Regions from separate parts of the Pseudomonas kulmbachensis genome, predicted to be linked through region 1. Evidence: riboswitches for the same ligand, from Rfam matches in the RefSeq annotation. Region 1 holds a riboswitch; the other holds the start of a gene.
What was found. Region 1 has a riboswitch for cobalamin ahead of U5A05_RS11455 (CbtB domain-containing protein). Riboswitches for the same ligand answer to the same signal wherever they lie in the genome.
Positions count from the first base shown of each region.

Region 2: linked by a shared signal. The riboswitch ahead of cobO (cob(I)yrinic acid a,c-diamide adenosyltransferase) and the one ahead of U5A05_RS11455 (CbtB domain-containing protein) in region 1 are both predicted to bind cobalamin.

Region 1 covers NZ_OY817088.1:2,511,322-2,515,874, reverse strand. The annotation lists gene U5A05_RS11465 (response regulator) at 1-1,553, opposite strand, end outside; gene U5A05_RS11460 (response regulator) at 1,730-2,095, shown strand; cobalamin riboswitch at 2,196-2,407, shown strand; gene U5A05_RS11455 (CbtB domain-containing protein) at 2,504-2,692, shown strand; gene U5A05_RS11450 (CbtA family protein) at 2,704-3,405, shown strand; gene U5A05_RS11445 (cobalamin biosynthesis protein) at 3,402-3,827, shown strand; gene cobM (precorrin-4 C(11)-methyltransferase) at 3,892-4,553, shown strand, end outside.
Region 2 covers NZ_OY817088.1:1,343,049-1,347,601, reverse strand. The annotation lists gene cbiB (adenosylcobinamide-phosphate synthase CbiB) at 1-579, opposite strand, end outside; gene bluB (5,6-dimethylbenzimidazole synthase) at 576-1,226, opposite strand; gene U5A05_RS06270 (cobyrinic acid a,c-diamide synthase CobB) at 1,223-2,536, opposite strand; gene cobO (cob(I)yrinic acid a,c-diamide adenosyltransferase) at 2,547-3,158, opposite strand; cobalamin riboswitch at 3,235-3,477, opposite strand; gene U5A05_RS06260 (PQQ-dependent sugar dehydrogenase) at 3,606-4,553, shown strand, end outside.

The DNA.
Region 1 (4,553 bases):
TGCGGGTTTTCCGACAGCAGTTTGGCCAAAATCAGTGAGCTGTTCAGCGGCGTACGCAACTCGTGGGACATATTGGCCAGGAATTCGGACTTGTACTTGCTGGAGCGCTGCAACTCTTCGGCGCGCTCTTCAAGCTGTACTTGCACCTGATTAAGCTGACTGTTCTTGCGGTCCATCGCGTCGCGCTGGCCTGCCAGTTCTTCGTTGGTCTGCTCAAGCTCGGCCTGCTGGGTTTCGAGGCTGGTTTGCGACTCTTTAAGTATGCGCGACTGCTCTTCGAGCTCTTCGTTAGCGGTTTTGAGTTCTTCCTGCTGCACTTGCAGTTGCTCATTGAGCTGCTGAGTCTCGGCCAGCACCTCTTGCAGACGCTGACGATAGCGCGCGGCCTCAATCGACATGCCAATGTTGTCGGCAATCAGTTCGAACAGCTCGATATCCCGATCGGTCAGAGGCCTGAGAAAGCCCAGTTCGATGACGCCATTGACCCGATCATCATCGCTGGTGGGTACTACCAGCACGCTGCGCGGACTGCCTTCGCCCAACCCTGAGCTGACTTTTAAGCAGTAGTCGGCGGGCACGTCGTCCAGGCGAATCAGCTGATCCTGCTGTGCGGCCTGCCCAACAATGCCTTCGTCATTGTGGATCAGTTGATCCTGCGCTTCTTGCTCGCGAGAAAAACCATAACTGGCCACACGCTTGAGGCCACCGTGATCTTCACGTACATACACCGCAGCGACCACTGACCCCAGGTACTGGGCGCAGAACTGCAGAATATTACGGCCCAGCATATTGAGGGTCAGACGGCCCAGCACCTGTTCGGCCAGTTCAGTTTGCCCGTTACGCAGCCATGCCTGCTGCTCGAGACGCTGCGCAGTCTTGATTTGTGACTCGAAGGCATTGTTGTAACTACTTGAAAGTTCGATTAAATCACGACGCCCGATATAGGCCAGAAAGCCGCTCAAACCCAATACAAAAAACAGATAAAGACCAACACTGATGATTGTCGTGCGACTGACATCTTCACTGCGGGTGACCCGCAGTTGCTGCTCCATTTGGATGAAGTCGTCGTATTCCTTGCGAATGACATCGCTCAGGCGCTTACCTAGACCGGCCTGTACCGCCGAGCGGTAGTCACCGTCCTGACGGCGCATATCGACCATCGATTGCGCATAGGTATTCCACTCCTCTTGCAGCGCTTCCAGGCGCTTGAGGCGGTCGACCTGTTGCGGGTTATCGCTGACCAATTCCTGCAAACTCTTCAATTGCACATTGATCTGCGGTTTGGCCACGGCATAGGGGTCGAGAAAATGTTCATCGCCGGTGATCAGAAAGCCGCGCATGCCGGTCTCCAAATCGACCGTCAGGCGCACGGCTTCGTTGGCATTACTGATAACCCGGTCACTGTGTTCAACCCACCTGATCACTGACAACAAATAGCTGACCATAACCACAAACAGTGCGGCACTAAGCACACCGACGGCTAAGGGCAAGCCAACGTTGCGACTCAAGAGCTTACGAAAGCTGCGCTCATCAATTGATGCGGGTGAGTTCATTCTTCAGGCCCGTGTACTGTCATAAAAAACTGGAGTTTGCCGGATTACCGAGCAATAGTTCTATTTTCTTACCTTTAAGAGCACTTTTACGCACAAACAAACACACTCAAATGCGGGTGAAGGCTATTCTTGCTGCCTGTGAGACCCGCGCTTAAATTTTTATCGAGATCATGATTATGTCCGCTACACCCTCCACCATCCTTGTGGTCGAAGACGACGCCATTGTTAGGATGCTCATCGTAGACGTGCTGCAAGAACTGGAGTTCAGTGTGCTTGAAGCCGATGGCAGCGAGCGCGCCATGGAACTGCTGGCAGACCAGGCCCAGCACATCGACTTGCTGATGACCGATGTCGGATTGCCGGGCATGGACGGCCGGGCGCTGGCAGACAAAGCCCGCGAGTTGCGCCAACGGCTGCCCATCCTGTTTGCCAGCGGCTACGCCGAAACCCTTGAGATTGCAGAAGGCATGGCGGTGATTGGCAAGCCCTTCTCGATTGATCAATTGCGCGACAAGGTCAAAAGCATGCTGGCAACTGCATGAATTCATAACTGTGGGAGCGAGCCTGCTCGCGAAGCGCTTGAGGCCTTCGCGAGCAGGCTCGCTCCCACAGGACTTGTGCATACCCACATCCCTGTGGTTTCCTACACATCTTGTATCAGGTGCCCTTCACAGGGTGAAACGGGAAACCGGTGCGTCAGGCGTTTTGCTCTGACAAGTCCGGCGCTGCCCCCGCAACGGTAAGCGAGAGAAACATCAGATCCACTGTGCTCGATGCATGGGAAGGAGATGTTTGCAGGCTCAACAGTTGAGCCCCTCGCAAGCCCGGAGACCGGCCTGGTTAATATGAATAACAAACCCGCGGTGGGCGGGCGCTGTTAAACCCTGCGAGCTTCGTTCGCGGGGTTTTCTTGCGCTTTGCTGCCCGTCGTCCGACCAGAGGCAAGCGCCATGTCTATCAGCACCAGCCGTACCCATTCCGCCGCTACTACCGCTACCCAAAGCCAACGCATTGTGGCCGCTGTCGGCGCTGCCGTGCTGGGCGCTTTTCTCGTGTACTTTGCCGGGTTCTCGCATATCGATGCGGTCCACAACGCGGCCCATGACACCCGTCACAGCTCCGCCTTCCCGTGCCATTGAGAGTGCCTGCCATGATTAAGCGTATCGCTCAAACCGCAGGCTTCACCGGTCTGCTGGCCGCTCTACTGCTGACTTTGCTGCAAAGTTTTTGGGTCGCCCCGTTGATTCTGCAAGCGGAAACCTACGAGAAACCGGCCGCCACCGAAGCACACGAGCATGCAGATATGGCCATGCCTGCCCACGAACATGATGCCGAGGCCTGGGAGCCGGAGGACGGCTGGCAGCGCGTGCTGTCCAACACTGGCGGCAATCTGGTAGTTGCTGTTGGTTTCGCCCTGATGCTGGCGGGCCTGTACACCTTGCGCGCGCCAACTCGCACATCCCAGGGTTTGCTCTGGGGCCTTGCCGGTTATGCGGTGTTCTGTCTGGCGCCAACCTTGGGCTTGCCGCCCGAGTTGCCGGGCACCGCCGCGGCTGATCTGCTGCAAAGGCAAATCTGGTGGGTCAGCACTGCAGCCTCAACCGCCGTCGCAATCGCACTGCTGGTATTCGGTAAGCACTGGGCACTGAAAGTGCTGGGCGTAGCCATTCTGGTGGTTCCCCATCTCTTTGGCGCACCGCAGCCACTGGTGCACTCCAGCCTGGCGCCCGCAGAGCTGGAGTCGCAGTTCAAAATTGCCTCGCAACTGACCAACTTTGCCTTTTGGCTGGCTCTGGGTGTAATCAGCGCCTGGCTGTTCCGCCGCAAGTCTGCTGGTCAGTACTCGGCGTGACAGTACACAGCACCGCGCCAATCCTGGTGATTGGCCTGGGCTGTCGTCAGGGTTGCAGTACACAAGAACTGTTGACGCTGATCGAACAGTCACTGGGCCGGGCCGGGATCGCACTGAGCGCAGTCAGCGCCTTGGCCAGTATCGATCGCAAACGCCTGGAACCTGGTTTGCTGCAACTGGCCGCGCAACTCAACCTCGGTTTCGAGGTGTTCAGCGCGCAACAACTTGCACCGTACGCGCCAGAACTGAGCCATCGCTCGTCCCTTGCGTTCGAACAAACCGGATGTTTCGGCATTGCCGAAAGTGCCGCACTGGCCCTGGCCGAACAACTCGGCGGTGCAGCGGCAAGCCTTCTGATAACACGACAAAAATCGCCGGGGGCAACCTTTGCGTTGGCCTCTATCGAGCAAAACCCGCGATAATCCCCCGCCTCACTATGAGCGTTGTTCAAGAACAGCTCTATCACGACCCTTTCAAGAGACTGCCATGACTGTTTATTTCATCGGCGCCGGGCCCGGCGATCCAGAGCTGATTACCGTCAAAGGCCAGCGCCTGATTCGCAGCTGCCCGGTGATCATTTACGCAGGCTCACTGGTCCCCGAAGCGGTGTTGCAAGGCCATCAGGCCGAGCAGGTGATCAACAGCGCCGAGCTGCACCTTGAGCAAATCATCACGCTGATCAAGGCGGCCGACGCCAAAGGCCAGGATGTGGCCCGCGTCCACTCCGGCGATCCGAGCCTGTACGGGGCGATTGGCGAACAGATCCGCTGCTTGCGCGAGCTCAATATCGCCTTTGAAATCATTCCTGGGGTGACGGCCACTGCGGCTTGCGCAGCCATTTTGGGTGCAGAATTGACCCTGCCCGATATTTCACAAACCGTGATTCTGACCCGTTATGCGGAAAAAACCGTGATGCCTGCGGGCGAAGAACTGGCCAGTCTGGCGCAGCACAAAGCAACCATGGCCATTCACCTGGGGGTCAAGAACCTTGAAAATATTGTGGCCGAGCTGACACCGCATTACGGCAGTGATTGTCCGATTGCGGTGATCCACCGTGCTAGCTGGCCGGATCAGGACTGGGTGCAAGGCACGCTTGCGGACATTACAGCCAAGGTCCAGGCCAAGGGTTTTCGGCGCACGGCGCTGAT
Region 2 (4,553 bases), 1.2 Mb from region 1:
GATCCGGGCAGCGGCCCAACCAAATCGCTCAAAGCGTTCGTTGCGATAGCCCCACATCGCGTCCAGCGTATTACTCAAACGATAGAGCACCACGCCCGGCGCACCGGCCACGGCAAACCAGAAAATCGCCGCAAACACCGCATCGCTGCCGTTCTCGAGTACCGATTCGGTGGCGGCGCGGGCCACTTCAGTCGAGTCCAGCTCGCTGGTCTGGCGGCTGACCAGATACCCGACCCGGGTGCGCGCCTCATCCAGATCATTGGCGCGCAATGCCTGGGCAACCGGTTGCACATGCTCCCCGAGGCTGCGCATGCCCAGCGCGCAATACAGCGCCAGAATGTCCACCAACCAACCGATATAAGGCAGCCACGACAGTGCCGTGGCCAGAACCGTCAGCGGCAATACCGCCAGCACCCACGCCGTCACACCATGACTGCGCCAGCCACGACCACCGGAATTGAAACGCTGCTCGATACGCTCGGCCATCCGGCCAAACGCCACCAGCGGATGCCAACGCTTGGGCTCACCCAACAGTGCATCCAGCGCCACCCCGGCGACGCACAGCAACGCCACACTCATGGACTCACTCCCCAATAATTCTCATACACCAATTCACTCAGTGGACGCGCTTGCGCCCACCCTTCCAGCACCAGCATCGGCGCCGGATAAAAAGCCTCGACCGGGCCCAGGCACAACACAGCCAGCGGCTTGGCGCCTGCGGGCAACCCCAACAAATCAGCCAACGCCTGAGGCTCGAACAACGATACCCAGCCCATGCCCAAGCCCTCGACACGTGCCGCCAACCACAGGTTTTGAATGGCACAGGACAACGATGCCATATCCATTTCCGGAAGTGTTCGTCGGCCAAAAATGTGCTTTTCGCGGTCGTCCATCAACGCCGCCACCAGCACCTCGGCGCAATCGTTGATGCCTTCGACCTTGAGCGTCATGAACTCATCGGAGCGCTGGCCCAGCGCCTCGGCGGTGCGCACCCGTTCGTCTTCGACCAGGCCCTGGATCTTGCCACGCAGCTCGCGGTCGGTGATGCGGATAAACCGCCACGGCTGCATCAACCCCACACTCGGGGCCTGATGCGCCGCTTCCAGCAAACGCGACAACAACTCGGGCGCCACACTGCCACCGCTGAAATGCCGCATATCGCGGCGTTCGGCAATGGCGCGGTACACGGCTGCGCGTTCTTCAGGGCTAAATGCGTTGTCGGTCATGGCGCCTTCACGGCGCATGGCGCGAACAACGCGGCAATGGCCTGAGGATTGGACGGGAAGTAAAAGTGCACATAAGAGGCGGTCATCCGCCCTTCGCGATATACCGCTTCAGCGCCACGCCCGCCGTTAGGGCTCAGGCCGCGGGCAATGGGCTCAAGCTCGGTACTGGTCAGCGAGTGATGATAGGTGTGACCGCGCAGCAACCCTTCGGGCATGTCCACGGCTTGCAACGCCAGCGCAGCCAGACGCTTTTGCATCGTCGCCTCCCCAGCCAGCAAACCCACCAGTTCAGCACGCTGCCCCTCAACATCGGTCAAGGCATCGAGCAGGTAAAGCATGCCGCCGCATTCGGCGAGCAGCGGCTTGCCCGCAACGTGATGGGCACGAATCGCCTCCAGCATCGGCGTATTGCGCGACAGCTCAAGGTGATGCAACTCGGGATAACCGCCCGGCAAATACAGGCTGTCAGCCTCGGGCAAGCGGACATCGCGAATTGGCGAGAAAAACACCAGCTCAGCGCCCATCGCCCGCAACAGATCCAGGCTCGCACCATAGGTGAAGGCAAACGCTTCGTCACGGGCCACGGCAATCCGCACCCCGGCCAGCAACGGCTCGACCGCAACCGGTTCAGGCGCCTTAAACTCGACCGCGGGCGGCAGCGCTACCTCACAGGTACTGGCCAAGGCATTCGCCGCCGCGTCGAGGCGTACATCCAGATCGTTCAGCTCACTGGCCTGGACCAACCCCAGGTGACGGCTCGGCAGCTCGATCCCGGTCTCGCGGGACAGCGCGCCGTACCAACGCAAGCCTTCGGTCAGGCTGCCTTCGAGCAACTGCGCGTGGCGCACCGTGCCGACCCGATTGGCCAGCACACCGGCAAACGGCAGATCCGGCTGATAGCGCGCCAGGCCCAAGGCCAGTGCACCAAAGGTCTGGGCCATCGCGGTACCATCGATCACCGCCAAGACTGGCACACCAAAATGCCGCGCCAGATCGGCGCTGGACGGTGTGCCGTCGAACAGCCCCATAACACCTTCGATAAGGATCAGGTCCGCATCTGCAGCAGCCTCCCACAGCAGACGGCGGCTTTCATCGGCGCCCACCATCCACAAATCCACCTGATACACCGGCGCACCGCTGGCGCGCTCAAGAATCATCGGGTCGAGAAAGTCCGGGCCACATTTGAACACCCGCACCTTGCGCCCCTGATTGCGATGCAACCGGGCCAGGGCGGCGGTAACGGTGGTCTTGCCCTGACCGGAAGCCGGTGCGGCGATCAACACCGCCGGGCAATGACGTGACGCTCTCATACTTCAACACTCACAATTCGATGCCTTTCTGGGCTTTGATCCCGGCCTGGAAGGCGTGTTTCACCACACCCATTTCGGTCACGGTATCGGCCAGATCAATCAGTTCAGGTTTGGCGCCGCGCCCGGTGACCAGCACATGCTGCATCGGCGGACGGGCTTGCAGGTCGGCGAGTACCTGCTCAAGGTCGAGGTAGCCGTGCTTGAGCGCGATATTCAGCTCATCCAGCACCACCAGCCCGATGGACGGGTCACGCAGCATCTCGCGGGACACTTCCCACGCGGCTTCAGCGGCGGCGATATCACGCTGACGATCCTGGGTTTCCCAGGTAAAGCCTTCGCCCATGACGTGATAACGCACCTGCTCGGGGAAGCGGCGGAAGAAGATCTCTTCGCCGGTGCTGTTGCGACCCTTGATGAACTGCACCACACCGCACTGCATGCCGTGGCCCATGGCCCGGGCCAACATGCCAAAAGCGGAACTGCTTTTACCTTTGCCGTTGCCGGTCAATACCAGCAGCAGCCCGCACTCATTGGGCGAGCTGGCAATGCGCTCGTCCATAACGGCTTTTTTGCGCAGCATGCGCGCCTGATGACGTTCGTCGCGTTCGGGGGATTCGTTCATGGCAGCTCTCCGTTGGGGCTCAATGATGCAAACGGGAGGCGGGGGACAATAAACAACACACCATCGCCCGCCGCGAGGATGCTGGATGGATCAGGCCGGTCTCCGGGCTCACAAGCGGTTCCATCCCGAAGGACAACCCCTGACCACGCGCCTTCCCGTGCGAAAACACAGTGGCACTCAGCGTGGTTTTGACTCATTTACCGTTGCGGGGGCAGCGCCGGGATCATGGCGGTTGTGTGGGTCAAACACGCCCTCACCGGCTTCCCTGTTTCACTCTATCGATCCGGGACCATAGAGCACCTGAAACAAGCCGCGAAGGTTAGAGGGTTGGGGGTGGAGCGTCAATTAAAGGTGGCACCAAAACGCTTTATACAAGGCTCTGACCTGAACCTTTAAGCGGCTACGCTTCTCTATGACTTACAAGACCAAAACCTCATGGAGATACACATGTTCAAGCGCCAGCACGCTATTGTCATCGTACTTGCGACGGGGTTGGCTGCCTGCGGCGAGAATTCGACCCTGCAAGTGAGTGATGGCACGGGACCTACGCCGAAACTGCCCGAACCGAACAAGACACTCATCCCGACCGTCAATATCGCCCCGGCGATCGGCTGGCCTGACGGTGCCACGCCAATTGCCGCCCAAGGCCTGCAAGTAACAGCCTTTGCCGAAAACCTTGACCACCCGCGCTGGCTCTACGTATTACCCAACGGCGACGTACTGGTGGCAGAAACCAATTCACCGCCCAAACCGGATGACAGCAAGGGCATCAAGGGCTGGATCGCGGACAAGGTGATGGCCCGCGCCGGGGCCGGAGTGCCAAGCGCGAATCGGATTACCTTGTTGCGCGATGCTGACCACGACGGCGTAGCCGAAACCCGTACGGTTTTTATCGAGAATCTGAACTCGCCCTTTGGCATGACGCTGGTGGGCAATGATCTGTATGTCGCCGACGCCGACAAGCTGTTGCGCTTCCCTTATCAGGCAGGCGAAAACAGCATCAGCGCCCCACCCACCAAAGTCGTCGACCTGCCGGGCGGGCCGTTGAATCACCACTGGACCAAAAACGTCATCGCCAGCCCCGACGGCTCCAAGCTGTATGTCAGTGTCGGCTCCAACAGCAACGTCGGCGAGAACGGCATGGATAAGGAGCAAGGTCGCGCCGCAATCTGGGAAGTTGATCGCGCCACCGGCAATCACCGGATTTTCGCTTCAGGCCTGCGCAACCCCAACGGGATGGACTGGGAGCCCAAAACCGGAAAACTCTGGACTGCCGTCAACGAACGCGACGAAATCGGCAGCGACCTGGTGCCCGACTACATCACCTCAGTCAAGGACGGCGGCTTCTATGGCTGGCCCTACAGCTATTACGGCCAGCATGCGGATGTACGGGTC